Regions from separate parts of the Arthrobacter sp. GQ119 genome, predicted to be linked through region 2. Evidence: predicted binding sites of a transcription regulator. Region 2 holds the regulator's gene; each other region holds the start of a gene.

The links. Region 2 encodes HrcA, which represses chaperone genes, less so after heat shock. Its sites were predicted from a motif close to TTNGCACTCGNNNNNNNCGAGTGCNAA; they were not measured.
Region 1: AC6CH3_RS19805 (FmdB family zinc ribbon protein) is a predicted target of HrcA. The motif match lies at 4,142-4,168, and genes of this name have one in related genera.
Region 3: groES (co-chaperone GroES) is a predicted target of HrcA. The motif match lies at 4,650-4,676, and genes of this name have one in related genera.

Annotation. Positions count from the first base shown of each region.
Region 1 covers NZ_JCAXEA010000025.1:55,938-62,532, forward strand. The annotation lists gene AC6CH3_RS19790 (AAA family ATPase) at 1-2,664, shown strand, start outside; gene AC6CH3_RS19795 (hypothetical protein) at 2,661-2,876, shown strand; gene cpaB (Flp pilus assembly protein CpaB) at 2,911-3,651, opposite strand; gene AC6CH3_RS19805 (FmdB family zinc ribbon protein) at 3,783-4,046, opposite strand; gene AC6CH3_RS19810 (5-formyltetrahydrofolate cyclo-ligase) at 4,194-4,805, opposite strand; gene galU (UTP--glucose-1-phosphate uridylyltransferase GalU) at 4,895-5,800, shown strand; gene AC6CH3_RS19820 (GNAT family N-acetyltransferase) at 5,807-6,427, shown strand; gene AC6CH3_RS19825 (hypothetical protein) at 6,540-6,595, shown strand, end outside.
Region 2 covers NZ_JCAXEA010000016.1:101,340-107,934, reverse strand. The annotation lists gene AC6CH3_RS15670 (GerMN domain-containing protein) at 1-504, shown strand, start outside; gene AC6CH3_RS15665 (16S rRNA (uracil(1498)-N(3))-methyltransferase) at 511-1,281, opposite strand; gene dnaJ (molecular chaperone DnaJ) at 1,284-2,411, opposite strand; gene hrcA (heat-inducible transcriptional repressor HrcA) at 2,469-3,482, opposite strand; gene AC6CH3_RS15650 (DUF3097 domain-containing protein) at 3,697-4,545, shown strand; gene AC6CH3_RS15645 (mycothiol transferase) at 4,610-5,119, shown strand; gene AC6CH3_RS15640 (DUF4870 domain-containing protein) at 5,300-5,719, shown strand; gene hemW (radical SAM family heme chaperone HemW) at 5,790-6,595, opposite strand, start outside.
Region 3 covers NZ_JCAXEA010000025.1:37,749-44,343, reverse strand. The annotation lists gene AC6CH3_RS19745 (acyltransferase family protein) at 160-2,232, opposite strand; gene groL (chaperonin GroEL) at 2,503-4,113, opposite strand; gene groES (co-chaperone GroES) at 4,199-4,492, opposite strand; gene AC6CH3_RS19730 (hypothetical protein) at 4,722-5,153, opposite strand; gene AC6CH3_RS19725 (class I SAM-dependent methyltransferase) at 5,206-6,435, shown strand; gene AC6CH3_RS19720 (shikimate 5-dehydrogenase) at 6,453-6,595, opposite strand, start outside.

The DNA of each region.
Region 1 (6,595 bases), on a different contig from region 2:
CTCGCCGGCAGGCTGAAGCGGGCTGCGGAACTCGGCAGCTTCAGCAAGTCCTCGACGTCGAGCCCGTGGCACGGCGCCCGTCTCGTGACGCGCAAGGAGACCGAAGAAGCCCAGGACCTGGCGCGCGCGGTGGAGAAAAAGCTGCCTGTGCTGCACGGCCGCATGAAGGAAGTGGCGGACCACGCCGAGATCCGGCTTGGCACGAACTTCGCCGAGTGGGGCGCCCAGCTCAGGTTGCTCGTGGCCGTCCGCGAAAGCCTGGACAAGTTCACCCCGGACATCTTCGACCGGCCTGTCCATGACCTCATCTCCGCCACCGCCTCCTCGGCCTGGCGCCGGGAACGCGGCATTGACATGCCCTCCATGCAGCGGTCGCGCCTGCGGCGGGTGGCCAAGGAGTACGTCCGCCCGGGCGTGCACATCTCCGACCTTCACAGCTCGCTGGTGCTGGTCCAGGAGCAGCGCGCGCTGTGGTCCGACTACGCCACGACGCAACGGCATCCGGCGGTGCCCTCGGGCCTTGCCGAGCTCAGCATCATGTACCGCGGCCTCACCCGGGAACTGAAGCTGCTCGGGGACGCGCTGCGGCACACGGCGGCCGGCGGGGCGCTCGAAAAAACCGCCTATCCGGAACTGATGGAGCGGCTCGAGCGGCTCGTGGCCGACTCCCAGACCCTCAAGACACTGCCGGAGCGCACACTCCTCATCGAGAACATGCGCGAGCACGGACTCGGCGAGCTGCTCGCCGACCTGTCCGAACGGGAGGTTCCGGCCGAATCCGTCGCCGCGGAGCTCGACCTTGCCTGGTGGCAGTCAGCGCTCGAAGCAATGATCAGCGGCGACGACTACCTCGCGATGTCCGACGGCGAAGCCCTGCGCCAGCTCGAAGCCGAGTACCGGCTCGCCGACAACGCACACATCGCCAGCGGCGCCGGACGCCTGCGGTGGCAGCTGGCCGAGCGCTGGCGTGCGGGGATCGCGGAGAACCCGCGCCAGGCGGACCTTCTCCGGAGCCTCCTCAAGGACGGGCGGGTCACCCTTGCGGCGCTGACAGCCCAGGCTCCCGCGCTGGTTCCCATGCTGGTGCCGGTCTGGTCGGTCAGCCCCTACCTCATGACCGGGCTCCTCCCGGCCGAGCAGAAGTTCGACGCTGTGGTGATCCTGGACGCCGAGGCGACCTCGCTCCAGGCTGTCCTGCCTGCCGTGGCCCGCGCCAAACAGGTTGTCGCCTTCGGTGACGACAAGATCGCCAGCCCCCGCACGTTCACGGTGGCGGTGGAGCGGCTCGCCGCCGGTGAACCGACGCACCAGAGTGTGGAGAGTGCCTTCAGCGCCCTGTCAGAGGTCCTTCCGACGTGGCGGCTGCACTCCGTCTACCGCGCGGTGGACGAAGACCTGGTGCTGCAGCTGAGCAAGGGCTTTTACGACGGCGGTCTCCGCCGCCTGCCCGAAGGCCAGTCCGCCACGGGCCTGGACCGGGCCCTGCTGGTTGAGTACCTGCCGGACGGCACCGGGCTGCCCAGCGCCGACCACGAGGGCGTGGAGTCAGTCGTGGCCGAGGTCAACCGCGTCGTGGAATTGGTGTTCGAGCACGCCCGCCTCCGCCCGCGCACATCCCTGGCCGTCGTCACTGCCAGCCTGCGGCATGCCGCGAGGATCGGCGAGGCAATCCGCCTGCAGCTTCCCAACTATCCGGGGCTCTCCGGATTCTTCACGGCCGGCGAGGAATCGTTCCGCGTGGTGGATCTGGAACGGGCCCAGGGGCTGGTGCGGGACCACGTCATTTTCTCTCCCGGTTACGGCCGGACGCCCCATGGACGGGCCCTGCACAACTTTGGTCCGCTCTCCGCCGAGGGAGGCCGCGCCAAGTTTGCCCTGGCCATGACCCGTGCCCGGCAGTCCCTGCACGTTCTGACCTGCTTCAAGCCGGAGGACCTCGACAGGAACCGGCTGGCCCATGGCGCCGTTGACCTTTACGAGCTGCTGGACCGCGAGATCTCGGGCAACACGGACCTCGGAACGCCGGCTTCCAGGGCAGCGGCAAGTGAGCAGGCGCTGGGTGCGGATCCGCTCGTGGCTGACCTGGGAGACCGGCTCAGGGCACGCGGTGCACGGGTCTGGCACCAGTACGACGGCGTCATCGACGTCGTGGCCGCGGCCGATCCGTTGAGCACGATGGGCCAGGACGAAGCCGAGATTCCGCGGCCCGTGGCCATTGAGTCCGACGGTACCGAGCAGTACCGCCAGATGACCGTCCGCGAACGCAGCAGGCTCCGCCCGCAGCTTCTGGAACGTCTCGGCTGGCGCTACATGCCGCTGTGGACGATTGAGGTGTTCACGGATCCTTCGGCCTGCGCCGACCGGATTGGCGGCTACCTCGGACTCGAGAAGCCGGTCCGCCCCGTCCGGGCTGTGACCTCACCGGGCTTCTTCGACGAGGATGTCACGGGTCTGGACGACGATCCCTACGGGCCAGCTCCTGAGGAGGACGGCCAGTTCGACGACGGCCTGTTCGAAGACCGCAGCGTTGAGGATGGCCGGGACCAGGATGGGGACCAGGACGAGGACGGCGAGGGCCGGGACGCAGACGGCGAGGACCGGGACGCAGTCGGCGAAGACGATTACGACGCCGGCCTGCCGGACAGGAAGGAAAACGCGCAGTGAGCTCGGATGCAGCAGACCATGACGCCAGCACAGGCGGCGGCCCGGCTCGCGGAAAAAGCACTCCACCAGCCAAGACCCCAGCTCCGGTGACGCCGGCCGGTGCAGTGCCCAACAAGGCCTCCGAGGACGATCCCCGGGCCTGGGGTGACCCGGAGTCCGACAATGACCACGATGCATGGCTCAAGGAGCAGAAGCCCCCGCACTGGGGCTAGCCTCCCATGGCGGCAGCGTCACCGGCTCCCAGAGTCATCGGCCCTTGGAGCCCACGAGAACGAAGAAGAGTTTTCCCTGGGTTGAAGCTCCCGCCAGAGCGCTTGCCTGCGCCGGTGTCGCAGCAACCACTACGAGGCCGTCGGAGTCCCCGGCGGCAAGCCATTGGCCGCCCTGCCCCTCCCGCGCCGAGGTCCAGAGCACCGGAACCGCCTTGGCCAGGACCTTGGACGGGGACTGCTGGTCGAAGCCCGGCCCGCTGGTCAGGACGACGTCGATGAGCATGCCGGGGGAGACGAGCTGGATGGATGAGGGGTCCGCCATGCGCAGCGGGACGGCGGCTGATCCCGGCGGCGACCCAGTCAGCAGGCCGGGCCCCACGAGCTGGGTCTCGGACAGCAGCTGTCCTTTCCGGAGCGGTGCGGCCAGCTGCTTTCCGCTGAGTTGTGCTGCGTCGGTGAGCGTGCCGGCGGAGAGCATGTGGGGCGGGACATCGACTGCTGCCACGTCGCTGCTCCCCAGAGTGGCTCCGGCCGGTAAGTCCCGTGCTGCGGCCAGGGCCGGGGATGTGTGCGCCGGGGCCGGGGTCAGCTGATGGACCGTGATACCGGCCGCCGCGCACAGCAGCAGCGCTACGGCAAGGCGACGGTTGCGGTTCAGCCAGCCCCGCAGACGGCCTGGCCTGCGGCGTTCGGGAGGTCCGGACGCCGAAGTGCCTCTGCGGGGGCGGGCAGCAGGGCGGGAGGTTCTGACGGGAGGCAGTCCGAGAGCTGGCATGCTGCCACGCTATGGAACCCCGGCCCCCGGGCGGCAGTGTATGCCGGCCGTATGTGGAAAGCAGCCCGGCAAAACGCCAGTATGTGGATAACCGCGACGTGGCGGTCAGCCGTGGGAAGGGACGGGAGCGTCTAGCTGGCGGCAGCGGCCGGTGCGGCTGCAGGGGCGGCCGGGGCCGGTGAGGAGGCAGGGGACGGTGACACCGTGCTGCCCTTCGTGTCCCGGGAGTCCGTCCGGTAAAAGCCAGAGCCCTTGAAGACCACGCCTACGCTGTTGAACTTCTTGCGCAGGGTTCCCTCGCATTCGGGGCAGGCTGTCAGAGTGCTGTCAGTGAATGACTGCACGATGTCAAAGGCATGGCTGCAATCCTTGCAGGCATAGGCATACGTGGGCACTGAAGATCCTCCTCTTGGACAAACGACAGGTCCCGTGCTGCGGGGGTGCCACTGCGCGGAATTCCTTGCGGGATCTCCGTGCAGAAACAGCTCCATTAGCAGTCGCAGGGCCTGAGTGCCAATTCTAGCATCTTCCCGCAGATTGCATCAGGAAAGCCGGACCAGGCCGGAGGGCGTCAGTACCGCGTCGACGGGACGGTCGAACCCCTCAGCGGGAATGCTCGACGCGGGCAGGAGTTCGGAGTCGTAAATGACCGCAGCCCTGGGCGCCTGCAGACCCGCGGCCTCGGCGTCCGCCAGGAACTTGTCGTAATACCCGCCGCCCTGTCCGATCCTGTTTCCGCTCATGTCCACGGCCGTCGCCGGCAGGAAGAGCCCTGCCACGTCCCGGATGGTCTCCAAGCCATGGCGTTCTCCGGCCGGTTCCTTGATGGGCGCGTACCGGCTGCGGACAAACTCGCTGTCCGGATTCCACAACACCCAGCTGAGCCCGCGGTCCGGCTCGCATACCGGCAGCAGGACTTTGTGGCCCGCTTCGTGAAGTGCCGTTATCAGCGCGAGGGTGGGCGGCTCGTGGGCCACGCCCAGATAGGCGGTAAACGTCCCCGGCCTGCCGTCCGCGATGGTGGCGGCCCAGGACAGGCCGTGGCGGGCTATCCCTGAGGCGGCTGCCGACAAGGCCTCAGGCTGCAGGCCCAGACGGATTTTCCGGTGCCGGGAACGGATCTCATCCTTTGATTGCCGGGTCGTTTGCGACATGGTGTGCCATCCTTTGTTGCACGGAATCCCGGCCAAGCGACTGCCGGAAGCATTTACTGTATGAATGTTCCCTCCGTTACATTAGTCGAGTGACTTCCACTAATCCTTCAGTCCGCAAGGCCGTCATCCCCGCAGCGGGACTCGGCACCAGGTTCCTGCCTGCCACCAAGGCCATGCCCAAGGAAATGCTCCCGGTGGTGGACAAGCCGGCCATCCAGTACGTAGTCGAAGAAGCTGTACAGGTGGGCCTGAGCGATGTCCTGATGATCACCGGGCGGAACAAGCGTGCCCTCGAGGACCATTTCGACCGGGTTCCTGCGCTGGAAGCAACGCTGGAAGCCAAGGGCGACACCGCCAAGCTCGAGTCAATCCAGGCCGCCAGCAATCTGGGCGACATCCATTACGTCCGCCAGGGCGACCCCAAGGGCCTGGGCCACGCAGTGCTGCGCGCCCGCCAGCACGTCGGCCACGAGCCTTTCGCCGTGCTGCTTGGCGACGACCTGATCGACGCCCGCGACGAACTCCTGAGCATCATGATCGAGGTACAGGCTAAGACCGGCGGCTCCGTTGTGGCCCTCATCGAGGTGGAACCCTCCCAGATCAGCGCCTATGGCTGCGCCGACATCTCGGAGATCGAGGGCGAAGGCTTCGTCCGGATCAACAAGCTCGTGGAAAAGCCGGATGTCGCCGATGCCCCCTCCAACCTGGCCGTCATCGGGCGCTACGTCCTCCACCCCGCCGTCTTCGATGTGCTGGAACGGACGGAACCGGGCCGCGGCGGCGAAATCCAGCTGACGGATGCCCTGCAGGAACTCGCCAGCAGGGACGGTGAAGGCGGCGGTGTGTTCGGCGTCGTCTTCCGCGGCCGGCGCTACGACACGGGGGACAAGCTCAGCTACCTCAAGGCGTGCGTCCAGCTGGCCGTTGACAGCGATGACCTGGGACCCGGCCTTCGCGAGTGGCTGCCGAAGTTCGCTGCCGGCCTGACCCACTAATTCCCCATGAGGGTCAGCCACATCTGGCCGGTGACACTGGAGTGTGGTGACATCGTCCTGCGTCCCATCAGGTACCGGGACCGCAAGGAATGGACTGCGCTCCGTTCGCGCAACAGCGACTGGCTGGCCCCGTGGGAGGCTTCCAACCCGGCCCCGGGCGGAGCCCTTCCCGACTATCGGCAAATGGTGCGGTCGCTGAACACCCAGGCAGCCCAGGGCACAGCCCTCCCTTTCCTCATTACCGCATGGACACCGGGGTTCCGGGATCCTGTCATCGTGGGCCAGTTAACGGTGTCCTCCATTATCTGGGGCTCTGCCATGATGGCCACTCTGGGCTACTGGGTGGATGAGGCGCGGGCAGGCCAGGGCATCGCGCCGACGGCCGTCGCCATGGCCACCGACCATTGCTTCCGGACCTTGGGGCTGCACCGGATGGAAATCAACATCCGCCCGGAAAACCGACCCAGCCTGCGGGTCGTGGAAAAGCTCGGATTCCGTGACGAGGGCTACCGGCCACGGTTCCTGCACATCAACGGGGAGTGGGCGGACCATCGGACTTTTGCCCTGACGTCTGAGGAAGTTCCGGAAGGACTTCTCAACAGGTGGCTGCGTTCGAGGCCAGCCTGAGCGGGGCCCGGCGGGGACTTATCGGCCTTAAGTCCAATGATTTGAGAGGCGCGGAGCGACACACCGAGACGAATGCCACAACAGGTCGCCGATTGCTCATACGGTTTTGTGTGTGGACTTCCCTCTCAGCAGCTCAGTCATCCTTGTGGTCGCTGTCGCGCTCTGGAT
Region 2 (6,595 bases):
AACCTTGATGCGGAGATGGCGCAGCGCGCCATCCAGCAGCTCGTGTACACGGCGACGGCCGCCGGAGCGAGCTCCGGCCTGATCGACGCCACCCAGCCGATTGAGGTGACGATCCTGGTGGAGGGGCACACCGACTACCAGGCGTTCAAGCACGTCAGGCTGGGCGCACCCATGGCGCGCAGTGCGGGCATGGTGGCTCCGGTATGGATCATTGACCCCCAGGAGGGCATTGAAGTTGCCGACGGACGGGTGAAGATCAACGGCCGCAGCACGGATCCCGGCGGCAAGCTGCGCTGGCGGATCCTGAAAGTCCAGGAGAACGGCGAGAAGGAGAAGTACCTGGACGGCGAGGCCACCGCCGCAGCAGAGGCAGACGCCTCCGGCATCTTCAGCCTCGCCGTGAAGCTAAGCCCGGGCAACTACGAGATCCGCGTCTCGCAGATCGATCCCGGCAACACCGAGGACGAACCGAACGTGGACACCCGGGGCTTCTCAGTCCGCTAGCAGCGGCTACCAGCGCCCGAGCACATCACTGGCCACGACAACGGCAGCGGGCCCGGCGGTGGAGGACCGCAGCACGTGCGGGCCCAAGAGCGCTGTCACGGCGCCGGCGCTGCACAGTTTGGTCACCTCCCGCGGGCTGATGCCCCCTTCCGGCCCCACAACCAGAAGTATCTCGCCGGGTGCCTCCCCTGACGGGCCTGCCTCCTGCCATGCCTCAAGGACTCCGCGGAAGGGCTTGACGGCGTCTTCGTGGAGGACCACCGCCAGGGCGGCGCCCGCCACCTGGGCGGCGAGGCCCTGGGTATCGACGGCGGGACGCACCTCCGGGATCCACGCCCGCCGTGCCTGCTTCGCCGCTGCGGAGACCGCAGACTGCCATTTGGCGTGGGCTTTGGCGGCGCGCTCGCCTTTCCAGCGCACAATTGACCGTTCCGACTGCCAGGGGATGACTGCGTCGATGCCGAGCTCGGTGGCCGTCTCAATAGCCAGTTCGTCCCGGTCGCCCTTGGCAAGAGCCTGGACGAGGACCAGGCGCACGCCTGGCCGGTCCTCTACGCTAACGGACGAGCAACGCACGGTCAGTTCGGCCGGAGCTGTCTGCTCCACAGTTCCGGTGAGGCGCCTGCCTGCGCCGTCGGCGATATCGACCCGCTCCCCCACCGCCAGCCGCTTGACCGTCACCGCATGGCGCGCCTCAGGCCCGTCCAGCACAAAAACCGAACCGGGTTGGGTGTTGTCCAGAGTTCCGGCGGCGGTGAAAAATACGGGGTTGCTCACCGCTACAGGTTACCGAGGCGGTCCCGGAGCTTCGCGAAGACGCCGCCGCTCGCCGCGAGCTTGCCCTCGGAGAACTGTTCACCGCGGAGCTTCGCGAGCTGGCGCAGCAGGTCTTCCTGCGCCGGATCGAGCTTGGCGGGCGTCTCGACCTGCAGGTGGACCTTGAGGTCGCCGCGGCCATAGCCGCGCAGGTGGGTGACGCCGAGTCCGCGGAGGGTGATGACTTCTCCCGACTGCGTGCCCGCCTTGACGTCGATCTCCTGCTTGCCGTCGAAGGTGTCCAGGCTCAGCTCGGTGCCCAGGGCCGCGGCGGTCATGGGGATGTTCAGCGTTGCGTGGAGGTCGTCGCCGTCGCGGACGTACGTGGGGTCATTGTTGACGCGGATTTCGACGTAGAGGTCCCCGGACGGGCCGCCGGCCGGGCCGGCCTCGCCCTGCCCGGACAGCTGGATCCGGGTGCCCGTGGCGACGCCGGCGGGAACCTTGATGGTCAGTGACCGGCGGCTGCGGATGCGGCCCTGGCCGCTGCACTCGTTGCAGGGGTCCTTGATGACCGTCCCGAAGCCTTCACAGGATCCGCACGGTGCTGAAGTCATGACCTGGCCAAGGATGGAACGCACGGCGCGCTGGACCTGGCCGCTGCCGCCGCAGATGTCGCAGCGTTCCGGATGCGTGCCTTCCCGGCAGCAGGAACCGTCGCAGGTGGGGCAGACGACGGCGGTATCGACCTCGAGCTTCTTGTTGGCGCCAAAGACGGCGTCGCGCAGGTCGATCCGGACGCTGATGAGGGCGTCCTGTCCCCGACGGACCCGCGAAGCCGGGCCTGCGGTTCCGCCGGCGCCGAAGAAGGTGTCGAAAATGTCCTGGAAGGCGAAGCCCTGGCCGGCGTAGCTGCCGCCGCCGAAGCCGTTGTCCGTGCCGTTCTCGTTGCCCGTGGTGTCATAGACCCTGCGCTTCTGCGGATCGGACAGCACTTCGTAGGCATGGGTGACGGCCTTGAACCGGTCCGAGGCTTCAGGTCCCGGGTTCACATCCGGGTGCAGGGTGCGGGCCAGCTTGCGGTAGGCCTTTTTGATCTCTTCTCCGGTGGCTTCCGGGGAGACTCCAAGAACGTCGTAGTGGCTGCTCAAAGTTCGTATCTCTTCCTGGTTATGGTGCCTGGGTATCGGATTCGTCGGGCCGTGCGATTACGGGCCGAGAACCCTCGAAAGGTAGCGGGCCACCGCGCGGACGGCGGCCATGGTGGTGGGATAGTCCATACGGGTGGGCCCAAGGATGCCGATCTTCGCGGTGGCGTCCGGTCCATAGCCGGTGGCCACCACCGACGCCTCGGCGAGTCCGTCGTAAGGGTTCTCCCGGCCGATGCTCACGGTCACGCCGCGGGGGTCCTGCGCCATCTCACTGAGGAGCCGCAGCATGACCACCTGCTCCTCCAGGGCCTCGAGGACGGGTCCGATGCTGAGCGGGAAGTCCACGTTGGACCGTGCCAGGTTCGCGGTGCCGGCCATGACCATGCGGTCTTCCCTGCTGCTGTGCGAGAGTGCCTCAAGGGCCTTGCTCAGGGCGGCGGCAGCGGGACGTTCGGCCGGAGCGCAGCCGGCCACCACGGCGGCCAGGTACTGGGGCAGCATGGTCAGCGCGATGCCTGCGACTCCCGAGAGGAACCTGGTCCGCAAGGCCGTCAGCGTGTCGTCGCTGAGTTCCTGCCCGACGTCCACGACGCGCTGCTCGACCTTGCCCGAATCCGCGATCAGCACAATGAGGACCTTGCGCGGCGCCAGCTGGACGAATTCAATGTGGCGCACCACGGCGCGGCTCAGGTGCGGGTACTGCACGACGGCAACCTGGTTGGTCAGCTGCGCCAGGAGCCTTACCGTGCGGTCCAGGACGTCGTCGAGATCGTCGGCCCCCTCCAGCAGCGACTGGATGGCGCGGCGCTCAGCCGGGGACAGGGGCTTGACCGCCGAAATCTGGTCCACGAACAGCCGGTACCCCTTGTCGGTGGGTATCCTCCCGGCGCTGGTGTGCGGTGCTGTGATAAGCCCCTCGTCCTCGAGCGCGGCCATGTCGTTGCGGATGGTGGCGCTGGAAACGCCCAAATGGTGGCGCTCGACGAGCGCTTTGGAGCCCACAGGCTCGCGGGAATGGACGTAGTCCTCCACAATGGCGCGCAGCACCTCGAGCTTGCGTGGTTCGCTCACTATCCACCTCCGATCAACCGTTTTCCGGGCAAAGCCATGCAGCGCCCGGCGACGCATGGTTAGCACTCGACATCCCTAAGTGCTAACAAGTCTAATATGAGACGGGCCGTTGTTAGCATTGGTACCGCTCCGGGCGAAATTCCGGACCCGTGTCCGCCCGGAGGCTGATTCCCGGCCGGGGCGGCAGCCTCCTAGCGCAAAGCGGTGTTTAACTATGCAGTATCAGACGTGGGGTCCGCAGGAGATTGCAGCGCCCGCCAAGAACGATTTGCCGGAAGTGCCGGTGGAGCGCGGCATGGTCCTGGAGGACGTGCAGTCCGGCTGGGTCGGTGCCGTGACGCGGGTGGAGAAGTCCGGCGGGATGCATGTGGTCGCCCTGGAGGACCGCCGCGGCAAGTCACGTTCCTTCAGGCTCGGCTTCGGGTTCCTGCTGGAAGGCCAGCCTATTCGGCTGATGCCGCCGGCGGCCAAGCGGCCAGGTTCCGCCCCGGCCGGTCGCACGGCGTCGGGCTCCGTTCGGGTGGAGGGCCAGCGCGCCCAGGTGGCCAAGGCCGGCCGGATCTGGGTCGAAGGCAAGCACGACGCTGAACTCGTCGAGAAGGTTTGGGGCGACGATCTCCGGGTGGAGGGAATCGTCGTCGAGCCCCTTCACGGCATTGACGACCTGGCGGGGGCGGTCGCCGCCTTCCGCCCGGGGCCTGGCCGGAGGCTGGGCGTCCTCGTGGACCATCTTGTCCCGGATTCCAAGGAGTCCCGCATTGCCGAGACGGTCATGGCTTCACCAGGCGCCGCCGGCAACGTGCTCATCGTCGGCCACCCGTATGTGGATGTCTGGCAGGCCATCCGGCCCTCCGTCCTGGGGATCGCGCAGTGGCCTGTGGTGCCCAGGGGCACCGATTGGAAGACCGGGATCCTCGCCGCCTTCGGCTGGCCGCACGCCACAAAGGAGGACATCGGCCTGGGCTGGCAGAAACTCCTGGGAGCGGTGCGGACCTATGCCGATCTCGAACCTGCCCTGCTGGGACGGGTGGAGGAGGTCATCGACTTCCTCACCGTGCCTTAGAGTGCCCCGCCTTAGAAATACCTGTGCCTTAGAAATACCCAGGCCTTAGCGATACAGTGCCGAGATGAAATCCAACGACTTGCTGCTGGACGCCTTCGGCCGGATCCATGACACTGTGGCCGCCGTTTTGGAAGGATCCGACGGCGGGTCCCTCATCCGCCGGCCGGCAGGCAGCGGAAACTCGATTGCGTGGTTAATCTGGCATCTCAGCCGGATAGAGGACTCGCAGGTCGCCTCCGCCGCGGGACTGGATCAGGTGTGGTCCTCGCAGGGGTTCGTCGGCCGCTTCAATTTGAAGCTTCCCGAACGCGACACTGGCTACGGTCATTCGACCGACCAGGTCGACGCGGTGCACGGTACGCCGGAGCTGTTGCTCGCATATTACGATGCCGTTCACCGGCAGACCGTCGAGTTCCTGAAAACCCTCGGCGACGATGACCTCGACCGCATCGTCGACTATCACTGGGACCCGCCCGTCACTCTCGGGGTGCGGCTGGTCAGCACCTTTGCTGACTGCCTCCAGCACGTGGGGCAGGCCGCGTACGCCAAAGGCTTGAACCCCGAGCACGGATAAAGGACGGGCAGGCCTAAAGGACGCGCACGGTCAGGGAAGCTGCTGCCTGCGGCGCGTCGTTCATTTTGCGCCCGACCCAGTATTCTTGGAGGGGAGCCTTTCACGCCGCCGTCCGGCGCAACCGGCCGGCGGCGAACCACCGGCGCCACCGCATCAACGCAAGTTTAAGGAAGACAAACCGTGGCAGAAGACGCTCGTGACCGCAGGGACCATCAGTCCGGCCCTGACGTGCCCCAGTACCATGGCGTGCCGGCCAATGCACTTCCGCTGACTGCCAGCGAGGACCGGCAGTGGGCAACGCTGGCACACTTCGGCGGTATCCTCGGCTGCGTGCCGGCACTGCTGATCTACCTCATTTTCCGGGAGCGTGGACCGTTCACGGCTCAGGAATCCAAGGAAGCCCTCAACTTCACCCTGCCGCCCACCATCGCGGCGGCGCTCGCGAACCTTCTGGTCCTCCTCCCGGTGGTGGGAAATATTTTCGCTGTCATTGCCACCCTGATCTGGATTGCGCTGACGTGCTTCGCGGTGTCCGCCGGTATCCACGTCAACCGGGGCCAGCCGCACCGGTACCAGTACAACCTCCGCTGGATCAAGTAACCGCAAAGCGGCCCCAGACCCGTTTGGGTCTGGGGCGCTGTTGTTTAAGCCGCTGCTGTTGCCTGCAGATTCAATCCGGCAGGATTCTGCGGACCACGGCGTCGGCCAGCAGGCGGCCCTTAAGGGTCAGAACCAGCAGGCCGCGGAAAGCCTCCGCCGGTGCCACGAGACCGTCGGCAATGAGCCCGGCCACAGCGTGTTTGCCCGCGTCGGACAGCGAGCTGACCGCCACCCCCGATGCGAGCCGGGTCTCAAGCATGATCCGCTCCACGCCGCGGGTAGCGGCGTCGAGTGTTTCGCGGCCGGCGGCGGGCGACACGCCGGAGCCGAGCCTGCCGGCATAGGCCGTGGGGTGCTTCACGTTCCACCAGCGGACTCCACCGACATGCGAGTGCGCGCCAGGTCCGATGCCCCACCAGTCGTCCCCGCGCCAGTAGGCCAGGTTGTGGCGGCACGCCTGTTCGGCAGTGGCCGACCAGTTGCTGACCTCATACCAGCGGAGGCCGGCGTCCGAAATCATCTGGTCGGCAAGCTCGTATTTGTCGGCATGGTCGTCGTCGTCGATTCCGGGAACTTCGCCACGGCGCATCTGGGCGGCGAGCTTGGTGCCGTCCTCAACGATCAGCGCGTAGGCGCTGATGTGGTCCGGCTGGTACGACAGTGCGGTCTCCAGGGAGAAGCGCCAGTCGTCGAGGGACTCCCCCGGCGTTCCGTAGATCAGGTCCAGGCTGACGGCGAGTCCGGCGTCGCGCGCCCACTGCACCACAAGCGGGACACGGCTTGGGGTGTGGGTGCGGTCCAGAACCTTCAGCACGTGGGGCACCGCGGACTGCATACCGAAGGAGACCCGCGTGAACCCCGCGTCTGCGAGCATTT
Region 3 (6,595 bases), on a different contig from region 2:
GTTCAGGGGTTGCAGCTGATGACCAGCCCGTCATTACGGGACTGGCCTGTGCAGAAGTGTTGAATAAATTCTAGAACCTCCGCGCCGATCCCCATATTCCGGAACGGCTTTGTGAGCAATGGCACGCGGCGGCGGCCGCCGCCGGTTCCTCAGAGCCTGCTATTTCCAGCCGGTGGCGGCAAGCAGCCGCTTCTCGAACATCGGGATCATGGACTGCACGTACGTCTTGGTGAGGTGGTTGTCATCCTTGTAGACGTAGACGTTGCCGACCACCGCCGGGCAGGTGCCGTCGGCGCAGATGAAGTCGCTCATGTCCATCAGGTGGAGCCCGTCCACCTTGCCCCGGTAGTCATCCAGGGGTGATGACAATGCGAGGGACTCGGCGAGCGGGGCGTTGCACTCGGGCGCCTGGGCTCCATACTTTTGGACGCATTCCGGCATGTTGATGGCGAAGCGGGGGTTGTCCCGGATGCCCACAACGTCGATTCCGGCGTCAGTGAACGGCTTGATGCCCTCTACATAGCCGGGCACTTCGGTTTCGAACGGCGCCTCCTTGTGGGTCAGCGACGCCACCGTGAACACGGCATCCGGCCTGTGTTCCATCACGTAGGCGGCACTGGCCCGGTTGAACGCGTTGCACTCGGCATCGCGCTCCGGCGATTCCGCACCGAAGCGGCAGTTGCCTTTCAGCAGCGTGACAACTTCCCAGCCGTGGTCCCGGGCGATCGGCCCCAGCGCGGCCATGTACTGCTGGGCGTGGGAATCCCCCAGCACCACGATCCGCTTCTTCACGTGCTCCGGCCGGCTGTTCTGCAGGCATCCCGCGAGGAGCGGATCGGTGGGGACGTTTCCATCCGTGCACAGGCCGTCGATGTCGGCCCATTCGTTTTTCATGGCCGCGGGGGCAGGAATGACCGTGGCTTTTGGGGTGGGCTTGCCGGCGTTTTCGGGGGCGAGAGCGGCGGCGCCGGGGGTCAGTTCGCGCGGCTGCGCTGCGGCAGCCGCCTCGTCCGCCGTCAGCTTGGTCTGCCAGACGGCCACGGGGCCGGCCAGCAAGGCGCCGCAGGCAATGATCACGACGGCGGTCCGCCAGGCCCGCAGCTGCGGCCAGTGCCATTCCCGCAGCGGCTTTTCCACGAAGCGGGTGGTGAGCACGGCAAGGACCACGGAGGCAGCCACGATGGCCAGGCCCTGCGCCAGGTTGGGCTTGTCGATTCCGGTGCCGGCAAGGGCCAAAACCAGGAGCGGCCAGTGCCAGAGATACAGCGCGTAGGAGTTGTCCCCGAGTGCAACCAGCGGCCTGGAGCTCAGGATCCGGTCCACGCCGAACCGGCTGCCGCTCTGGCCGGCGACGATGATGGCTGCGGCGGCCAGCGTGGGCCACAGGGCGATGAAGCCGGGAAAGGACCGGTCCACGGTCAGCACCAGGCCGCAGGAGATCATGGCCGCCAGCCCGGCCCAGCCCAGCACCACGCGCATAGCCTTGCCGGGCTTCAGGTAAGGCAGGGACAGCGCTAGCAGCGAGCCGAGCGCGAACTCCCAGAGCCTGGTCCGGGTGTCGAAGTAGGCGTAGGCCTGGTTGGTGGCGGTCTGCTCGATGGAGAAGATGAGGGACGCGATGAAGATGCCGGCGAAGGCCACGAGGAGGATGAGCCGGTAGCTGATGTCCCGCCGGCGCCGGAGCAGACGCCACACGAGGGCGGCCCCGGCGAAGATGAGCGGCCACAGAATGAACACCTGGCCCTGAATGGACAGGGACCAAAAATGCTGCAGCGGGCTGGCGCCCGCGTGGTTCTGGGCGTAGTAGTCCACCGCGGTGTCCGCGAGCAGCCAGTTCTGCCGGTACAGCAGTGAGGCCCAGGCCTCGTTGAGAACGTCCGGCCAGCGGCTCTGCGGAATGACCAGCCAGGTGCCCGCCAGGACACCGAGAATCACCACGACGGCGGCAGGAATCAGCCGCTTGAAGAGGTGCAGCCAGTGGTTGACCAGGCGCAGCGGCCTGCCGTTTTCGACCTTGCGGACAAAGGACAGCGTGAGCAGGAAGGCTGAGATCAGCAGGAAGATATCCACGCCGCCGGAGACTCGTCCCAGCCAGACGTGGTAGGTGACCACCATGAGGACGGCGAGGGCGCGGAGCCCCTGGACCTCGGGGCGGTAGCCCTGCTTGGCCTTGACCTGAGCGGAGCGTGTGACTTCACCGGCGTGGCGGGACTCGTTCCCCCGCTGGCCCATCATTCTCGCTACTGGCACAAACATCCCCTCAAAGCCGGTGGCACACAAAACATCCATGTTACCAATTCGTGATCTTTGCGGCCAAACCGGCAGCTGCGTGCGGCGTGTCCCTCTCCAGGGCCGGCGGCAGGGCCGGCGGCAGAATCACCTTGCGGGAGAGCGGATTTCCACCTCGGGGAGTTCCACAGCAGGGATTCCCACAGCAAAAGAGCCGGCCCAGCTAGGCTGGACCGGCTCTTTTCTGGCGTTGCCGCCGTGCGGGGCTGCAGCCTAGTGGCTGTGGCCTGCGTGCTCGTCTTCCTCGGCAGGCTTCTCGGCAACAAGGGTCTCGGTGGTGAGAACCAGCGCGGCGATGGAAGCCGCGTTGCGGAGGGCTGCACGGGTGACCTTGACGGGGTCGATGACGCCCGCTGCGATCAGGTCCTCGTACTCGCCGGACTTGGCGTTGAAGCCGTTGTTGGTTTCGAGTTCGGCAACCTTGGCGGTGACGACGTAGCCGTCGTGGCCGGCGTTCTGGGCGATCCAGCGCAGCGGCTGGACCAGGGCGCGGCGGACGATGCCAACGGCAGCTGCTGCGTCGCCTTCGAGGGCGGTGACGGCCGGGTCCTCGTCGAGTGCCTTCAGGGCGTGGATCAGCGCGGAACCGCCACCGGCCACGATGCCTTCTTCGAGGGCAGCGCGGGTGGAGGACACGGCATCTTCGATGCGGTGCTTCTTTTCCTTCAGCTCAACCTCGGTGGCAGCGCCAACCTTGATTACGCCGATGCCGCCGGCCAGCTTGGCCAGCCGCTCCTGCAGCTTTTCCTTGTCCCAGTCGGAGTCGGTGCGGGTCAGCTCGGCACGCAGCTGGGCAACGCGTGCCTCTACGTCCTCGGCCGATCCGGCGCCATCAACGATGGTGGTGTTGTCCTTGGTGACCGTGATGCGGCGGGCGGTACCCAGCACCTCAAGGCCGACGGAGTCCAGGCTGAGGCCCAGCTCCGGGGAGACAACCTGTGCACCGGTGAGGGTGGCGATGTCCTGCAGCATGGCTTTGCGGCGGTCACCGAAGCCCGGAGCCTTGACGGCAACGACGTTCAGGGTGCCGCGGATGCGGTTGACGATCAGCGTGGACAGGGCCTCGCCCTCGATGTCCTCGGCAATGATGAACAGCGGCTTGGAGCTCTGCAGAGCCTTTTCGAGCAGCGGCAGGAATTCCTGGACAGCAGAGATCTTGCCCTGGTTGATCAGGATCAGGGCGTCCTCGAGGACGGCCTCCTGGCGCTCTGCGTCGGTGACGAAGTACGGGGACAGGTAACCCTTGTCGAACTGCATGCCCTCGGTGAGGACCAGCTCGGTCTGGGTCGTGGAGGACTCCTCGATGGTGATCACACCATCCTTGCCGACCTTGCCGAACGCTTCGGCCAGCAGCTCGCCGACCTCGTCGCTCTGCGCGGAGATAGCGGCCACGTTGGCCACCTGGGTGCCCTCGACGGGGCGGGCGTTCTCGAGCAGGCGTGCAGCAACGGCTTCGACGGAAACCTCGATGCCGCGCTTGATCTGGCCCGGAGCGGCACCTGCGGCAACGTTGCGCAGGCCTTCCTTGACCAGGGCCTGCGCGAGCACGGTAGCCGTCGTGGTGCCGTCGCCGGCGACGTCGTTCGTCTTGGTGGCTACTTCCTTGGCAAGCTGGGCGCCAAGGTTTTCGTAGGGGTCATCCAGTTCGATTTCACGGGCGATGGTCACGCCGTCATTGGTGATCGTGGGGGCGCCCCACTTCTTGTCCAGCACGACGTTGCGGCCGCGGGGACCAAGCGTCACCTTGACCGTATTGGCGAGCTTGTCGATGCCGGCTTCAAGAGACCGGCGGGCAGCGTCGTTGAATGCAAGCTGCTTTGCCATGGTTTGTCCTTTCAAGACAGAACCCCGTGCTGCCGACCGGTCTGATGAAAACCAGACAGGATCAGCGGCACGGGGATCCAGAGAGTTACTTAACGACGATCGCCAGAACGTCGCGGGCAGACAGCACGAGGTACTCTTCGCCGCCGGTCTTGACTTCAGTTCCGCCGTACTTGGAGTAGATAACGACGTCGCCGACGGTTACGTCGACCGGAACGCGGTTGCCGTCTTCGAAGCGGCCGGGGCCTACTGCGACAACTTCGCCTTCCTGCGGCTTCTCCTGCGCGGAGTCCGGGATGACCAGGCCGGAAGCCGTGGTCTGCTCGGCTTCGAGCGGGCGGACAACAATACGATCCTCAAGAGGCTTAATAGAGACCGACACTCGGACCTCTCCTTTTCGTCAGCAAATTCATGGGCAGTAAAACTGTGGTGCCTTGGCGGCAGACCGTCGTCGCGGTGCCGGCAGCAGCCAGGCTGGCAGTTCTTCTTGGGTTAGCACCCTCCTAGGGAGAGTGCTAATGATGACTCTATGTAAGGGGTTAGCACTCGGTCAAGGTGAGTGCCAGATGTTCATCTGCGGTGAACACGCCTAAGCGCCGGAAAGCCGCTGTTCAGCGGCCGGCGAGGGCGTCGAACCCGACATCCTCGCCGCCGTCGTCGTCGCTTTTTGGCGAATTCTTACGCTGGCGGACGAGTACGACGGCGGCCCCCGCGGCGGTCAGGGCCGAGGCCACCAGGACCACCACGCCTCCGGCGCGTGCGCCCGAATACAGGTCCCTGATCTGCCGGGCTTCGTCGGTCGCGTCGTGGATGTCCTTGCCGCCCACCGAGTAGACGGTGGAGTTGAACGAGTCCAGCAGGAAGATGATCACCAGCAGCACGAGGCAGACGATGGCCACAGCCACCCCGGCAATCAGCGCCGGGCGCGCGTACCGGAATAGTCCCTGGTAGCGGGCCACGCCGGCAGGGCTATCGGGAGAACCGGCAGGGCTATCGGGAGAACCGGCAGGCTGGTCTTGGCTGGGAGTTGCACTGGAGTCCATTCAATCCACCCTATCGGGCAAGCCCGCCGGACCCTCCACTAGGCTTGAAGTCATGTCTGACGCACCGCAGGACCAGATCGCACATCTCCTCACTGAAGAAGGATGGCAGTTGCTGGCCTCGCTGGGGCCCTACCGCGAGGATGAGTCCTTCGCGCTTAATTCCAGCCTCCGGAAGAAGGGGCACTCCCCCGATCTGGTGTCCGCTGTGCTTACCCAGTCCAGGCTGCGGACCAGGGCCGAAGCCAAATTCGGCGAATTCGCCCGCCAGATGCTCTTCACCCAGGCCGGCCTCGAGCAGGCAACCCGGCTCAATGTGGCGGCCAGGCATGCCCAGCGCTTCGCCGAGGCTGGTATACGCCACGTGGCCGACCTCGGGTGTGGCCTGGGCGCGGATGCCATGGCGCTGGCGTCGCTGGATATCGCCGTCACGGCCGTGGAGGTCGACGAAACAACCGCCGCGTGCGCCACCATCAACCTCATTCCGTTTCCGCACGCCACGGTGGTGCATTCGGATGCGACTTCCGTTCCTCTCGGTGACGCCGACGGCGTGTGGCTGGATCCGGCCCGGCGCACCACATCCACGTCCGGGACCACGAGGATCTGGGACCCGGAGGCCTTCTCGCCGCCGCTGTCGTTCGTGGAATCACTCGCGGCCTCCGGGCTCGCTGTGGGCGTGAAGATGGGGCCGGGCATGCCGCACGATTCCATCCCGGCCGGCTGCGAGGCCCAGTGGGTTTCGGTGGGCGGCGACGTCACCGAGGTAACGCTCTGGTTCAACGCCGTTGCCCGGCCGGGGATCCGGAGGGCCGCTCTGCTGCTCGGTCCGCAGGGTGCCGCCGAACTCACCAGCGCGGAGGATTTTGACGGCGGCCCTGCGGCACCGGTCGGGCCCGTCCAGGGATACATCTACGAACCCGACGGCGCCGTGATCCGCGCGGGTCTCGTGGCCGACCTGGCCCTGCAGTTGGGCGGGCACCTCGTGGACGAGCACATCGCGTACATCTGCGCGCCGGATGCAGTGGACACCCCCTTCGCCCGGGCCTACAAAGTCCTGGAGGTCATGCCGTACAGCGTGAAGGGGCTCAAGGCCTGGGTGAAGGAGAACGGCATCGGCGTGCTGGACATCAAGAAGCGCGGCACGTCCGTCACCCCCGAGGAGCTCCGGAAGCAGCTCCTCCCGGCGGGCAAGGGCAGCGGGAAGAAGGCCGGCAAAAAGACAGCCACCCTGGTTCTCACCAGGATCGGTGACGATCGGGTGGCCGTCTCCGTGGAACCGGTCTAGGGCTGCTGCACCTGGAGCTACTGGGCGCGAACGAACGCCTCGGCGTCCCGCACCTGCTGGTCGGTGGGGCGGATGCCGGTGTACAGCACGAACTGCTCGAGCGCCTGGATGGTGGCCACTTCCGCGCCCGTGATGACCTGCTTACCGGCTTCCCGGCCGG